DNA from 2 places in the Paenibacillus sp. FSL H3-0469 genome. Region 2 is predicted to be linked to the other one. Evidence: a T-box and tRNA genes for the amino acid it is inferred to sense, from the RefSeq annotation. Region 2 holds a T-box; the other holds one or more tRNA genes.
The links. A T-box is a leader RNA that pairs with one kind of tRNA and senses whether it is charged. The one in region 2 lies ahead of NSS83_RS03455 (alanine--tRNA ligase), so its partner is inferred to be a tRNA-Ala.
Positions count from the first base shown of each region.

Region 1: it has a tRNA-Ala gene. The T-box ahead of NSS83_RS03455 (alanine--tRNA ligase) is inferred to sense a tRNA for this amino acid. The anticodon was not compared.

Region 1 covers NZ_CP150302.1:7,028,640-7,036,094, forward strand. The annotation lists gene polA (DNA polymerase I) at 1-987, shown strand, start outside; gene mutM (DNA-formamidopyrimidine glycosylase) at 1,039-1,881, shown strand; gene NSS83_RS30525 (manganese efflux pump) at 2,081-2,797, shown strand; gene coaE (dephospho-CoA kinase) at 2,807-3,403, shown strand; gene NSS83_RS30535 (lytic transglycosylase domain-containing protein) at 3,403-3,966, shown strand; gene NSS83_RS30540 (alpha/beta-type small acid-soluble spore protein) at 4,086-4,304, opposite strand; gene nrdR (transcriptional regulator NrdR) at 4,470-4,946, shown strand; tRNA gene NSS83_RS30550 (tRNA-Ala) at 5,197-5,272, shown strand; tRNA gene NSS83_RS30555 (tRNA-Lys) at 5,282-5,354, shown strand; gene NSS83_RS30560 (transcriptional regulator) at 5,805-6,452, opposite strand; gene NSS83_RS30565 (hypothetical protein) at 6,676-7,209, opposite strand; gene NSS83_RS30570 (hypothetical protein) at 7,223-7,455, opposite strand, start outside.
Region 2 covers NZ_CP150302.1:826,637-834,091, reverse strand. The annotation lists gene NSS83_RS03455 (alanine--tRNA ligase) at 57-1,913, opposite strand; T-box leader at 1,983-2,226, opposite strand; gene NSS83_RS03450 (TetR/AcrR family transcriptional regulator) at 2,280-2,864, opposite strand; gene lpdA (dihydrolipoyl dehydrogenase) at 3,028-4,404, shown strand; gene NSS83_RS03440 (DUF4259 domain-containing protein) at 4,523-4,954, opposite strand; gene NSS83_RS03435 (macrolide family glycosyltransferase) at 5,011-6,237, opposite strand; gene NSS83_RS03430 (MFS transporter) at 6,307-7,455, opposite strand, start outside.

The DNA of each region.
Region 1 (7,455 bases), 1.6 Mb from region 2:
AAGACGAAGACCGGGTATTCGACGGATGCCGAGGTACTGGAAAAGCTTGCGCCTTATCATGACGCTGTGCGCCTGATTCTGCAATACCGTACCATTGCCAAGCTGCAATCCACGTATGTGGAAGGCCTGATGAAGGAAATCTCGCCGGAGACCGGCAAGGTACACACCTTTTACCGGCAGACGATTGCGGCCACGGGCCGGCTCAGCAGCCAGTTCCCGAACCTGCAGAACATTCCAATCCGGCTCGAAGAGGGCCGCAAGATCCGTAAGGTGTTCGTGCCCTCCGAGCCGGGCTGGTCGATTCTGGCGGCGGATTACTCGCAGATCGAGCTGCGTGTGCTGGCGCATATCTCAGGTGATGAGCGGATGAAGGAAGCTTTTGTCGAGGATATGGATATTCATACTAAGACCGCCATGGACGTATTCGGCGTCCCTGCGGAGAGTGTGGACAGTAATATGCGCCGCTCCGCCAAAGCGGTTAACTTCGGGATTGTGTACGGCATCAGCGATTACGGCCTGTCGCAGAACCTGAACATCCCGCGCAAGGAAGCGGCCCGGTTCATTGAGCAGTATTTCGAGGTGTTCCAAGGTGTGCGCCGTTACATGGATGATATCGTAGTCGAGGCCCGTAAGCAGGGGTATGTGACTACTCTGCTGGAGCGGCGCCGTTATCTGCCGGAGATCAATGCGAAGAACTTCAATCTGCGGTCCTTCGCAGAACGTACGGCGATGAATACGCCGATTCAGGGAACCGCTGCGGATATTATCAAGCTGGCCATGGTTCATATGGACAAGGCGCTGCATGAGCGCGGCCTGAAGAGCCGGATGCTGCTCCAGGTACACGATGAGTTAGTATTCGAGGTGCCGGAGGAGGAGCTGGAGCAAATGAAGCAGCTGCTGCCCGAGGTGATGGCCGGAGCGCTGCAGCTGTCTGTTCCGCTGAAGGCAGAGGTAAGTTATGGCAGCAACTGGTACGAAGCGAAATAGGCTCCCCGCACATGGCAGATATCCGGTATAATGGAGTGGAGGTGAGCCATGATGCCGGAATTGCCGGAAGTCGAAACAGTCAGAAGAACACTTAATGAGTTAATTACAGGCAAGCAGATAGAGCATGTCACCGTCCGGCTGCCGCGGATCATTCAGCGCCCGGATGATATTCAGGCCTTTGCTTATATGCTGGCAGGCCATACAGTGGTAACGGTTGAGCGCAGAGGCAAGTTCCTGCGTTTCGTATTTGACGGGCTGGTGATGGTCTCCCATCTGCGGATGGAGGGCCGTTACGGCGTGTACCGTGAGGGCGAGCTGTTGGACAAGCATACGCATGTTATTTTCCATTTCACAGACGGGACAGAGCTGCGTTATACGGATGTGCGCCAATTCGGGACGATGCATCTGTTCCAGCCGGGAGAGGATCTGCAGCTGAAGCCGCTGAACAAGCTGGGGCAGGAGCCGCTGGATGCCGATTTCACGCTGGAACGGTTCAAGGAGATTGTCGCGAAGCGGAGCACTAAGATCAAGCCGCTGCTGCTCAATCAGGAATATATAGTAGGTATCGGCAATATTTATGTAGATGAGTCCCTGCATCGTGCAGGAATCCACCCGGAGGAGACCGCGAAGTCCCTCACGGAGGATCAACTGGCCAGGCTGCACCATGCTATTGTCGCAACACTGACAGAGGCTGTGAATGCCGGAGGCTCCTCCGTGAAGTCGTATGTCAACGGCCAGGGGGAGAGCGGAAGCTATCAGGATCAGCACAAGATCTATGGACGGAAGGATCAGCCTTGTGCTGCCTGCGGCACACTGATTGAGAAGAGCGTGGTCGGCGGACGGGGAACGCATTATTGTCCCACCTGCCAGCCCGTACCTGTACAGATTCTGTAGTTTTTATTTAGAGTCAGCGCTGCATTTACCGCCCTTTTCCGGGCCAGTTACACCTGAGTTATAACCGTTCTGTATAAAGGCAGGCACTTACTGCCCGTCCCGCCCATATAATGTGTGAAGATTGCTGATTATGGCGAAACGGAGCTCCGGCTTGGATGCTTAATCCACCGGCTCCGGTTCTTCACGGGAGGGATTGCGGGTGCTGAGCCCATTGTTGTCTTTGCTGTTGCTTGCGTTTGCGCTTAGTCTGGATGGATTTGGTGTAGGCATTACATATGGACTGCGTAAAATGAAAATCCCCTTGCTTTCCATTATCATTATTTCGCTCTGTTCAGGGGTAGTCATTTATGGTTCTATGCAGGTCGGCGTGCTGCTGGCCAAGGTAGTCTCGCCGAATGCCGCTTCTAGTGTCGGAGCGGTTATTCTCGTCTTAATGGGCTGTTGGTCCCTGTTCCAGATGCTGACGCAGAAGGAGAAAGAAGAGACTGCGTCTGCGGCCGCAGAGGGCCATTCCGGACAGGAAGTCAGGCTGGAGACTGCTGCTGCCGCACAGAGTGCCGAGACAGTGCTGAAGCCGGCTGTGTTCTCGCTGGAGCTGCGCCATCTGGGCGTGGTGATACAGATTCTCCGCACACCGTCTTCCGCTGATATGGATGCTTCGGGGAGCATCTCCTCCATGGAAGCCATGATTCTGGGGATCGCGTTATCGCTGGATGCCTTCGGGGCCGGCCTCGGTGCGGCACTGCTCGGATTCAGCCCGTGGTCCACCTCGCTGATGATCGCTGTATTCAGCGGAACCTTTTTGCTGATGGGAATGAAGACTGGACTGAAATTATCCGGCAGCTACTGGATGAAGCATGCGGCTGCGCTGCCCGCGATATTATTAATTGTAATGGGTATAATGAAGTTATTATGAGGTGAGTACATGATTATAGGCTTAACCGGAGGCATAGCTTCGGGGAAAAGCACCGTGTCTGCACTGTTTGTCCGCAAGGGAGCTGCACTGGTGGATGCCGATGTCATCGCCAGAGAGGTGATGCTCCCCGGACATCCGGTGCTGGCGGCAGCGGTGGAGGCTTTTGGAGACCGCATCCTTTTGCCTGACGGTTCGCTGGACCGGGCGGGTCTTGGTGAGATTGTCTTCCGGGACCCGGAGGCGCTCAAGACACTGAATAACCTGACCCATCCGGCAATCCGCAGGGAGATCAAGGACAGAATGTATGCGCTTGAGCAGGAGAATCCGCAGCGGCTGGTCATTGTCGACATTCCGCTGCTCTACGAATCAGAGCTGGATTCCTTATTTGAGCAGATTATTGTGGTCTATGTTCCGAGAAGGGTGCAGTTAGCCCGCCTCATGGAGCGCAGCGGAATGAAGCTGGAACAGGCTGAGGACCGGCTGAGGTCGCAGATGGATATTGAGCTGAAGCGCAGGAAAGCGAATTATGTGATCGACAATAGCAGTGATCTGCAGTCTGCCGAGCTTCAGGTTGCCCGGTTGTGGGACAGGCTGGGCTTGATATGATGAAGTGGTTACGTAAAAAAAGAGTCCTGCTGCTGTTGTTCATCGGCTTCACCGCGATTCTGTTTCTAGGCTCCAACTGGATGTCATGGTTTTATCCTATTCATTATAAAGCAGAGATCCGCCAGCACAGCCGGACGTATGAGATGGACCCGTTCCTGGTGGCATCCATTATCCGTGTGGAGACCAATTATAAGACCGGACGCGAATCTAAAAAAGGAGCACTCGGACTGATGCAGCTTATGCCGGATACCGCCAAGTGGGCGCTAGAAAAGGCCAAGCTTCCTGAGGTATCGCTGGAACGGCTGAAGGAAGAGCCCTCGTCCAACATTGAACTGGGTACCTGGTATTTGTCTACGCTCTCTAAGCAGTTTGACGGCAACCGTATAGCAGTTATCGCCGCCTACAATGCCGGACCCGGCAAGGTGCAGAGCTGGCTGGATGAAGGGCAGTGGGACGGAACAGAAGCCTCTGTGAAGGACATTCCGTTCGGTGAGACCCGTCATTACGTGCAGCGTGTGATTTATTATTATGATCAATACACCGAGCTCTACAGTGAGTTCTAGGATGAGTTCTAGAGTGCCTGTTACTTCTGCTGCTGTTATGTAAAAAGAAGCATCAAACGGCCGGAGCCGTTCGATACTTCTTAGGCAAGCTTATGTCGTGTTTAGCAGGTTATTTATACTTATTTGTACTGACCTGCCAATTGCTGTTCAGCCAGGGTTACAAGACGTTTAGTGATGTAACCACCGATCGAACCGTTTTCGTAAGAAGTTTTATTGCCTTGGTATCCGTCTGGGGAGAGGGTGATACCTAGTTCCTGGGCAACTTCATATTTCAGTTGTTCCAAGGCACCGCGTGAGTTTGGAGCTACCAGGTTATTGGAGTTGTTATTTTGGCTCATTGCTGTTCACCTCCTATCGGTTGGTAACTGTATTATGTGCCGGACATGTCAGATTCATAACAACAAATAAACGGTGTTTTCTGGAAATTAAATAATGCCCGCATAGCCCTGGTGTATCAAGGGACCGGGCCTACCCATTCTAATGATGAGGAAGTGAAGAAGCTTATGAAATGCCCTTACTGTGACCACACCAATACCAAAGTCTTGGACTCGCGCCCGGCCAATGAGAATAAGTCCATCCGCCGCAGGCGGGAATGCGAGCTGTGCAGCCGCCGTTTCACCACCTTCGAGATGATTGAAGAGACCCCCCTGATTGTGATTAAAAAAGGAGGCAGCCGTGAAGAGTTCAGCCGTGACAAAATCCTCCGCGGCCTGATCCGTGCCTGCGAGAAGCGTCCAGTCCCTGTAGAGCGCCTGGAGGTCATCGTATCCGAGGTGGAGAAAAGCCTGCGCGGCATCGCCCTCGCCGAGATCGAGAGCCGCCAGATCGGCGAGCTGGTCATGGAGCAGCTCTACCCTGTAGACGAGGTAGCCTACGTCCGCTTCGCGTCCGTGTACCGCCAGTTCAAGGACATTAACATGTTCATGAAGGAACTGAAGGGACTGCTGTCCAAGAACACGGAGGAGCTGGAGGGGCTGTAAGCGGTTTAGGGAGTAGAGGGGTTTGATTTATGGAGAGGGGCTGGCCTATGGGTTAAGGGCCGGCTCCCGGGCGGGTCGTTTTTGCTTGGAAATAATAATTTTGAAAAAGTGTTGACACTGAAGATGGATTTCTGTATTATATAGAAGTCGCCTACGAAACACATGGAAGAATAAGCGGCTTGAGCTTATCGCTCAGATCAGATTTTAGAATACATAATGTAATTCTAAATTGGTAAAATTGTAAAATTATGGGGCCATAGCTCAGCTGGGAGAGCGCATCGCTGGCAGCGATGAGGTCAGGGGTTCGATCCCCCTTGGCTCCACCAATCTCATATGGACTCTTAGCTCAGTTGGTAGAGCAGTAGACTCTTAATCTATTTGTCCAGGGTTCGAGCCCCTGAGAGTCCATCACATGAAGAACGGCAGAGATGCCGTTCTTTTGCTGTTTCATGGAATACGGGTGATTAAGAGGGGAGTACAACAGGGGCTTGAGGTCCATTCCCGAACCGCAACCCCAACCTCGACCCGCAAAATATGGTTTCCATCGATATCCTTCGGCTCTAAATGTGTCTAAAGGACTGCTACGGACCCCACAGCCCTTATCTTCTCTATTTAGCACTACTAAAAAGGCTAACGGACCGTATCGCGCTTATTACTTCATCACCATCAATATATGTGATGAAATCTAGCAAATAGCTTCATCTGAGTCCGTAAGCTTGGTAAAATTGTGCTTTTTGTAGAAATAGGCGCTCCTCGGTCCGTTACAGCTGATTGATACCTCTACTTCTCACGTTCACAGCCACGGAATTCAAGTGTTTTTACCCTATCAGCTTTATAATTCATGCTTCTGAACATACGCTACACTCTAAGCTGATATGTTCGATAACGCTGCTGTCCTCCGGCCACATCCAGTAACTGCTGTTCGACCAATTGATGCAGAATTCGTCTGGAGTGCCTATCCGTTACCCTGAGATGCTTAGCAAGCTCCAAAGGTGTGAATGCCCTGAGCAGACGTCTTGCGTAACGAAGAGTCTCCGCTTCAAGCCAAGTTAATGTGGAAGAAACATCTGTCGCAATGAATTTTCCTATAAATGACAACACCAACTGTTGACATTGCTTGGGTTCTTCGATAATCGAAGGATAAGCAACAGGAAGAAAAGTCCAGCTATCAAGGGCCAGTAAGCAATGCCGGCGGCATAGATCCTTGAAGCGTCTGACATCCAGATCTCTGGCGTGAGGTCCATAGCCTTGAATCTCAATCCCGCCTTTTGCACCTCCAGGCATATAAGCCAAGTCCAGATAGCGGTACCCGTTGTTGAAATCACGCACTTCCCATTCTGGAAACAAATGATCGAAATTACCGATTACCGGAAACCATACCTTGCGGAGAAATTCAACTGTTCCGTGGCCTAATCCTTTGCCAAGTAGCTCCTTGCGCCTGTGGTTGCTCTTATTCTTTAGATTGCGAACTAACCATTCCTCGTACTGCTGCTCAAATCGCGGCATCCGTACTCCTCCTCGAACACTCAACTTAGTGTTTATTTTTCCCGCAAAAAAGCCGCCTCAATACTCAACCCTCTCCAAGAATCTAACTTGGAAGGGGCAGAGCATTAAAAGCGGCGTGTGCTTCACAACCTATGTTTCTTAATTATAGCGCTTCAAATCCAGGAATCAATAAGAGGCTTCTTTTTTGTAATCCTGATGCGTTCTATTTCTTCATTAGACATAACTACGGTTTGAAAAAAAAAGATAGCTCGCTGCGTGAAAGCCAAAATTCGTAATGTGCCTGATTCAACATAGGCCAGCCATGCAGCTCCTCATTCACCACATCCATCCATAATGCAAATTCCGACGAAGAAGTAACCCTGTGTATATGTAGTCGCGGATTAGACTGCGGCAAGTTACGAATGTTTGCTAAATCTAGTGCCATACCCCATTCAGGCTTTTCAGGATCGGATAAATCCCTGAATCCTTTAGAGGCTAAGATAGTGGTTAGGTTCGCAGGCTTGGAGCTTGGCGGGATAAACCATGTTCTTGGAATAACCCCAGATTGTAAGCTAAGCAGTAAATCGTCAATGTGCTTGCTCGCCGTATCTTCCTCAAGCGATACCTTAAAGACTAGTGAGGGGCCGTCGAAACCAGGCAAAGGAGAGATCCATTCCACCTCCCCCTGGTGATATTGCATATGTTCTGCCAACGCCAGGGTATGCAGATACTGTTCCATTCCCTGAGTGATGCAATCCACGTAATAATCGTGATTCATAAATGGCCCCCCTCTATCGCTTCCCTAAGAGCAGCTTGTTCCGTAAGCGAAGCCCAATGTAGTTGAGCAGCACCTGCATCAGCAGGCTGTCTACTTGGGTGCCGGTGCCTTCGTATTGCAGCGACAGGTCAACAATGTTCTCTATACCTTGTAGCCTTACGTGAGCTATGCAGGCAGTCCGGGCACCTTTTTCCTTAGCCCTCTTCAACTGCTGCACCTGATGAAGATTATACTGCGGCATATAGA
Region 2 (7,455 bases):
AGTTAGCGCTGGATTTGTTGCATTTCGTGCAGGATTTCAGCATAGGCCGCACTATGTTATTGTCTACTGACAATGACTCCTTTAATCCTTCTGACTCCAGCAGCAGAAGATTGTTCTTTTGTAATACGGAACGTTCCTAAGTTTGTGGTATCTTCTACATGAGGTCCTCCGCATACTTCCCGGCTCCACACCTTCCCTTCGTGATCTTGGATAGTATATACCTTAACGATATCCGGGTATTTATCCCAAAAGTTACCCTCCACATTACTTTCTTTCGCTTCAAGCTTAGGCAGCTCTGCAATAGAGGTAACTGCTTTCGATGCAATCGCATCATTCACATACTTCTCCACCTCAGCTATTTGCCCGGGTGTAAGTTTATCATCGTGGTTGAAGTCAAACCGTAATCGTTCGGAAGTAATATTACTTCCTTGTTGATGGACATGATCACCTAGCACTTCCCTTAAACCAGCAAGCAACAAATGAGATACCGTGTGCAGCGCGGTTGTTTCTGTGGAATGTTCAGCTAAGCCACCTTTAAATTTACCCGCAGAAGCAGTTCTGCTCATTTCAGCATGTTTTTTTGCTGCCTCAGTATAAGACGCCTTGTCTTCCATGCCATATCCACTTTCTGTTAGGTACTCTTCCGTCAACTCCAAGGGGAATCCATAGGTTTCGTAAAAATAAAATGCATCTGCACCCGTAACGTTACCCTTATTCTTCAGATGTTTCTGTATTTCAAATTCTCCCTGCTGTAACGTTCTATAGAAAAGATTCTCTTCCTTATTTACGATTTCGATGACTTTCTTTTTATTGCGGATTAAATCTTCATAAGCTGTAGCTTCATCTATATAAACTTCAGACAACTGACCCGCAAAGCTTCCTTGTATCCCTATTTTTTTACCTGCACGAATTGCCCTTCTTAATAGCCTTCTTGTTATATATCCTGCATCACTATTAGCTGGCTCCGCACCGTCATTAATGAGAAAAGTAGCTGCTCTCACATGATCCAGTATGATTCTAAAGGACTTTAAGTCGTCCGTATAGGATTTACCGCTTAGCTCCATCAATTTTTTCTTGGGGTTATGGAAGAAAGCTGTATTATATATATCCTTGTCCCCATTAAGGGCTGTAGCCACCCTTTCTAATCCGCCTCCATAATCCAGATTGGGATTTTGCATTTTAACAAATCCTGTGTCTCCTTTGGTGTAACACATAAATACGTTGTTCCCAATTTCCAGGAATCTGTCGCTTTCAGAAGCAGGATGGTCCAGTGAATCACCGTCCGGTTCAAGATCATAGAACATTTCACTATCAGGCCCACCCGGTTCACCAACCGGCATCTGAAGCGGACTTCCGGCCCGGCTCCACCAGTTTTCTTGTTCATCGTATAAGAAAATCTTCCCGCCTCTAGATGCCCCGTATTGCCAGGGATCCTCTTCAATGATAGGGTCTATCCCGACGGATTTGAATTTTGCTGACCAGAGCTCAATGGCTTCCGTATCTTTCGGTATATTCAGTTCATCACTTCCTGCGAAAGCGCTGATATACAGCCTGGCAGGATCCATTCCTAATTCGATGATCTGCCAATTCCAAATGGCATCGATTTGTTTTTGCTTATAGTTATGTTCATTTGCTTTGAACTCCCACCGGCCGATCATTTCGAAAAATGTCAGATGCGACGTATCGCCTACTTCCTCAATATCCACTGTTCTCAAGCACTTCTGAATATTAGCAATCTCATTACCGGCCGGATGCTTTTCCCCCAATAAAAAGGGAACCATCGGCTGCATGCCGCTTCCTGTAAACAAGGTCGAGGGATCATTTTCCGGTAACAAGCTAGAAGAAGGCACTTGGCTAGCCCCTATTCCTTTCATAAAATCAACATAGGATTGTCTCAATTCATCTGGCGTCATTCTAATACCTCCATCCAATATTATTTATGCTTAAAACAAAAAAGCCCTAAGCTGACATATTACTTGTCAACTTAGGGCGAACGATTATGTCCGTGTTACCACCTAACTTCAGATTGCTCTGCGCTCTATCAGTACGGGATTACTCCGATACTGTTTCCTGAATAACGGTGGAACTCCGTTGAAGCCTACTAAGATTCCTCTGTTCGGTCCACAGCTCCGAGACTGCTTCACTATTAGATCAATGAAGATTCGCATCAACCATCTTCTCTCTGTGAGATCCTTAATAGTTACTATTTCTCATCATAGCCTTTTCGTTTTAAGTTAAAGCAATGCTAGCACAATCCGCTTGCTTCGTCAATTAATGAGTTACCTGGAGCCGGCGTTTACCATCTGCTTAGCCTGCATACGACTGGCCTGTAACAAAGCATCACTGAGCTGCGTATCACTAACTGCCCGTGCCAGTGCAACGGTACCCACCATACTGCTTACCAATGCATAACCATTTGAGGGATCGATCCCAGCCATATTTGTAATAAATGCGATGAAACGTTGAAGCTCTTGTGTGTAGGCTTGCCTGATATCTGCCGATAGCTGGGAAATTTCCCCCGATAAAGCAGGTAAGATACAACCGGCTTCCGTCTGATCCCGATGCAGGGGGCTTAAGTAAAAATCAATGACGGCCTCAATCGGCGGCGTCTGATCTTCGTTTTTGTTATGGTCTGCAATTCTCTGCAGCATTTCAATGGTGTCACTAATGGCGAAATGACAGGTCTCCATCACAAGCTGATCTTTATTTTCAAAATGGGAGTAAAATCCTCCGTGCGTCAGTCCAGCACCTTTCATAATATGCGGAAGACTGATATTCCGCACGCCGTGGGTGCGAAATGCTTTGGCTGCGCTGGTAATGATATGGTTCCGAACTTTGAGCTTGTGCCCTTTCGGATAAGGCATCCTGCTCCCTCCCCTTTGTATAAGTCTGTATCTATGAATGTCTTTTGAAATATTATATTTATCATATTATTTAATGTCAATTGGTAATGGAGTGTTGACTCTTCTAAAATATGATGACTATAATATATTATGATTAACATATTATAACTTGGAGGTACCCATCATGAACTCATTAGAAGCTGTAGATACCCTGGTTATTGGATCGGGACCTGGCGGTTATGTGGCTGCATTACGTTCGTCACAACTGGGCATGACAACAGTCCTTGTGGAGCGCCACCAGATCGGAGGGGTATGCACGCATGTAGGCTGTATTCCTTCCAAAGCGCTGATTGCTGAAGCGGAGCGTATTCATTTGCGCAGACACTGGTACGCTGTTGACGAAGCTTCTTCTTTTCAGGAGGCGCAGTTGTTTAAGCAAGCTGTGGTGGATAAGCAGTCTGGAGGGGTTCGGTTTTTACTTAAATCGGCAGGTGTGACTGTTATTGAAGGAGAAGCCAGCTTGATAGATGCGAATACCGTTGAAATTCATCACAATGAACAGATTGAGCGCCGAATGGGCTTTAAGCATCTCATCCTGGCAACCGGTTCCCGTCCGATTGAAATCAGCGCGCTTCCTTTCGGCGGACGGATTCTTTCATCCACGGAGGTGCTATCGCTGGCCGACATTCCTAAGAGCCTCGTTGTAGTTGGCGGCGGTTATATTGGTGTGGAACTGGGGCAGATGTTTGCGAGATTTGGAACCGCAGTTACGATACTCGAGGGGGGTAGACAGATTTTACCCGGATTTGAAGCAGAGCTTGTTGCACCTGTCGTTCGTCAACTGAAGAAGGACGGGATAACAATCCTAACGGAAGCTAAGGTTACAGGAGCAGACCCATATACGAGTCACATTGATCTACAATATATGCGTCAGGATCAACACCATGTTGTTCAAGCTGAATATGCATTAATTACGGTTGGCAGAAAACCGAATACAGATGGAACCTTGGGTCTTGAAAAGATTGGTTTGTCCCCTACTCCGCAAGGCTTGATCGAGATTGACAAGCAGTGCAGAACATCCATTCCGAATATCTATGCCATTGGAGATATTGTTCAAGGCCCTGCCTTGGCCCATAAAGCTTCATATGAAGCAAAAATTGCAGCAGAAGCGATTGCGGGTAAACCCTCTGTCATCGACTACAAAGCTCTTCCGCTGGTTGTGTTTTCTCACCCGGAGATTACGAGCGTTGGTCTTAGCGAAACGGATTGTAAACACAAATCCATTCCTGTTATCGTTGGAAAATCTATCTTCTCTATTAACGGCCGTGCGCTGGCTCTGAAGGAAACCGAAGGATTTGTCAAAATTGTTGCTCATGCTGCGTCTGGACTTGTATTAGGTGCACAGATTGTAGGCGCTGAAGCATCTACGCTTATATCGGAGCTTTCCCTTGCGATTGAGATGGGGGCAACCGTAGAAGATATAGCCATGACCATCCACCCGCATCCAACGTTAGGCGAAATTGTCAAGGAGGCCGCAGAACAGGCCCAACGGAGGCTATAACAAACAAAAACAGTATCAGAAGCAAATCAGCCGCGAATCGGAAAATCAACTAAACAAAAGCGCCGCAACCCTATCATTCGGATTGCAGCGCTTTTGTTTACATTCAATCATCCTACTACTAATATTTGGCAAGCCGCGCCTCCAACTTGGAAATGAGCTGCTGTACATGTGCCCGCCATTCGTCCCAGCTTGACGATTCCCGCCACAGTTCCGCCAAATCGCCCTCGCACTCCCCCTCAATGTCAGTCCAAATCACGTTCAAATGCTCCAGCAAAGTCCCCAGCGCGGAATGATCGGCCGTGAACGCCCGTACTTGCGTCCAGGTGCGTTCTTCCTCCTCATGATCGTAATCCAAACTGCCATTCTCTTGAAACTCGATATACAGCTCCGCGAGGGCGAGCACTGTTCCGTCATAAAGGAAGTCATCCTCACCAAACTTCGCCATCAACTCACCCAAATCCAATGTGTCACGAGGAAGCAAGTCCTCGATCGCCGCCACCAGATCCAGCCCTTCATCACTTTCCAATGCTTTGATTCCCCATGCTCCCATTCGATGCCCCCCTGTCACTCTCGTCTCTTCATTATATAGAGCGTGTCCAATGCAGGTCAAATAGTAGTAATCACAGCCATGTGACTCATAATTATTTCGGCGGCCCGCTTATAACCGCCGGATTGCCGTAAAGATTCACCGATGAGGCAAGCCTGCTGTTTATAGAATGGATTGCTTAGGACTTCTGACAATGCCTCTCTCATATCCGTTGCACTGAGGTTGAGTTTATTTAAAGAGATACCCGCCCCTAACTCCTGTACCCGATTGGCTACAAGAGGCTGATCCGACGTTAATGGAATCATTACTAACGGAACGTTGTAATATAGCGCCTCACTCGTACTATTCATTCCGGCATGTGTGATGAAAACATCCGTATGCTGTAGCATATCGAGCTGTGCAATATAGGGCACGACGATAAAATTAGGGGGAATTTGATCAGCCAGCGGCTCCATATCCGTATATCTCCCTGAAGATAGAACCACATTCACCGGCATATCCCCAAATGCTTCAAAGCAAAGTTGATAGAAATCCAAGTTTTTATTTAAAATAGTACCCATAGCAATGTACACGGTATGCGGGTAACGTTCACGAAGCAGCTCAAACGGGAAAGTCTCAGCATCTTGACGCGGTATGATCGAAGGACCTGTGAAAATAAAACGATTGTCCAGTTTTTCTGCATGCGGCTGAAAATAACGGCTTGTATACACAAGCTTTAACCGGCCTGTATGTGCCGGGATTTCTTCCATGGCGGGAAGACTCACTTGATACTCTTGCGCTAACTCCCGTGTTATCTTCATCGTAGCCTCATACAGCTCCATCGTATTCGTATCCATCTCCTGCTCATTCATGCCTTCGCCAGTCCCCAACGGATCAACGAAAGCAAAGGAAGCAATCGTACATACGGCGGGAATCCCTAGTTTTTCTGCAAGAATAGTCCCTCCCCAGCCCATCAGTGAATCAAAAATCAAATAATCGAACTTTTGATTGCCGATCACTCGAAACACCTCGGGTATAATCCTCTGAATGATACCGCCTACCATCATATAAATGAATTGATAAGGATGAATGTACTCCTGCGGTTTCAACACGGGATCATGAGAAAAGGCATCTTGCGGAAATGGATAGGTTATGAGCAAGGCTCCGGTTTGTTCAATTCGGGAACGATACTCCTCCACGCACACATAGACAACCTCTTCTCCACTGTCAATCAACTGGGTAACTAATCCTAACGACGGATTCACATGGCCTTCAGCCGGAGTAATGACCACTAATACACGTGCCATTCTATCTCCCTCCCAATGCAATTTTTCCTCCGTTCTTCGTGATGTATGTAGCTACGCGATGGTCATCCTTTACATGGGAAGGTTCTCTTTCGACTGGCTGATCGGATGATGTTCTTGATGAACGAGTTCGGTAATACGTAGAGATGCCAAGAAACTTAATAAGACCCATAGTAATTGGAGTGTTAACACTATCACCACTCCTGTCGATATGCCCCACTGTAAAGTATCGGATAAGGCGATTAGAGCGCCGCCCACTCCTATGCTTACGCCCATATAAAAGGAATCCACAAACTGCAGATTCGAAGACATTTCTCCCTCTTTCCCGGGCGCCGCATGTTGTAGAGCAATGGCTGCGGTCGTAGGATTAGCCAATCCAACACCGAAGCCGGTAATCATTTGCGAGAGTAAGACGAGTATGATTCCACCTTCCGACAGCATAAGGGCCAGGATCACAAGTACAGTCCCAGCGATCATAATCCCGATACCTACCATAACTCTGCGTTTTCGGCCATAACCTTGATCTCGTACATCAAGCTTCGCCTGCAACCACGCTGCGGCGGACCAACTCAAGGAACCTGCTGCGACAATGAGGCCGGCAAGATCTGCTGATAAGCCCTTTACTTCGGTTAGCGCCAAAATCACAAAACTCTCCGTTGTAAAATAACAAGCCACATACAGCCCCCTGGAAACCAATGTAGCAGGCAATCCTTTTTTTACCGCAAAAGAGCCCTTAGGCAGCAGTATCCGCATGGGTGGGATCATGACGATTAAACCACCTAGAGTGAGTACAATTCCTGTCCAATCGGTTATCATACCGAGTCCTGTGAGTAGTAGCCCCGTTCCAATGGTAAGCAGGATTGCATGAAGAGTCTTCGAGTCTGCCTTTGGGGCTGGACCCGTCAGTACTTGCCGAAGTTGCAGTTCACGGAAAGAGCGGAAGGTGAGACTCAATGCCAATCCAATCAGGGGTACAACCATCCAGAAAACAAATCGCCATGACATATAGGAGGCAATAAGGCCTGCCAGGTAAGGTCCTATTAAGGAAGGCAGGACAAATGCCATGGAGAATGCCGCTAAAATCTGAGTGCGCAGAGCATCCGAATAATGCAACGTTACACAGGTATAAATGCATGTGATCAGAGCTCCCGCCCCAAAACCTTGAAGGGCTCTTCCTGCAATAAGCATGTGCATATCAAAAGAAACAGCCGCAACCACAGT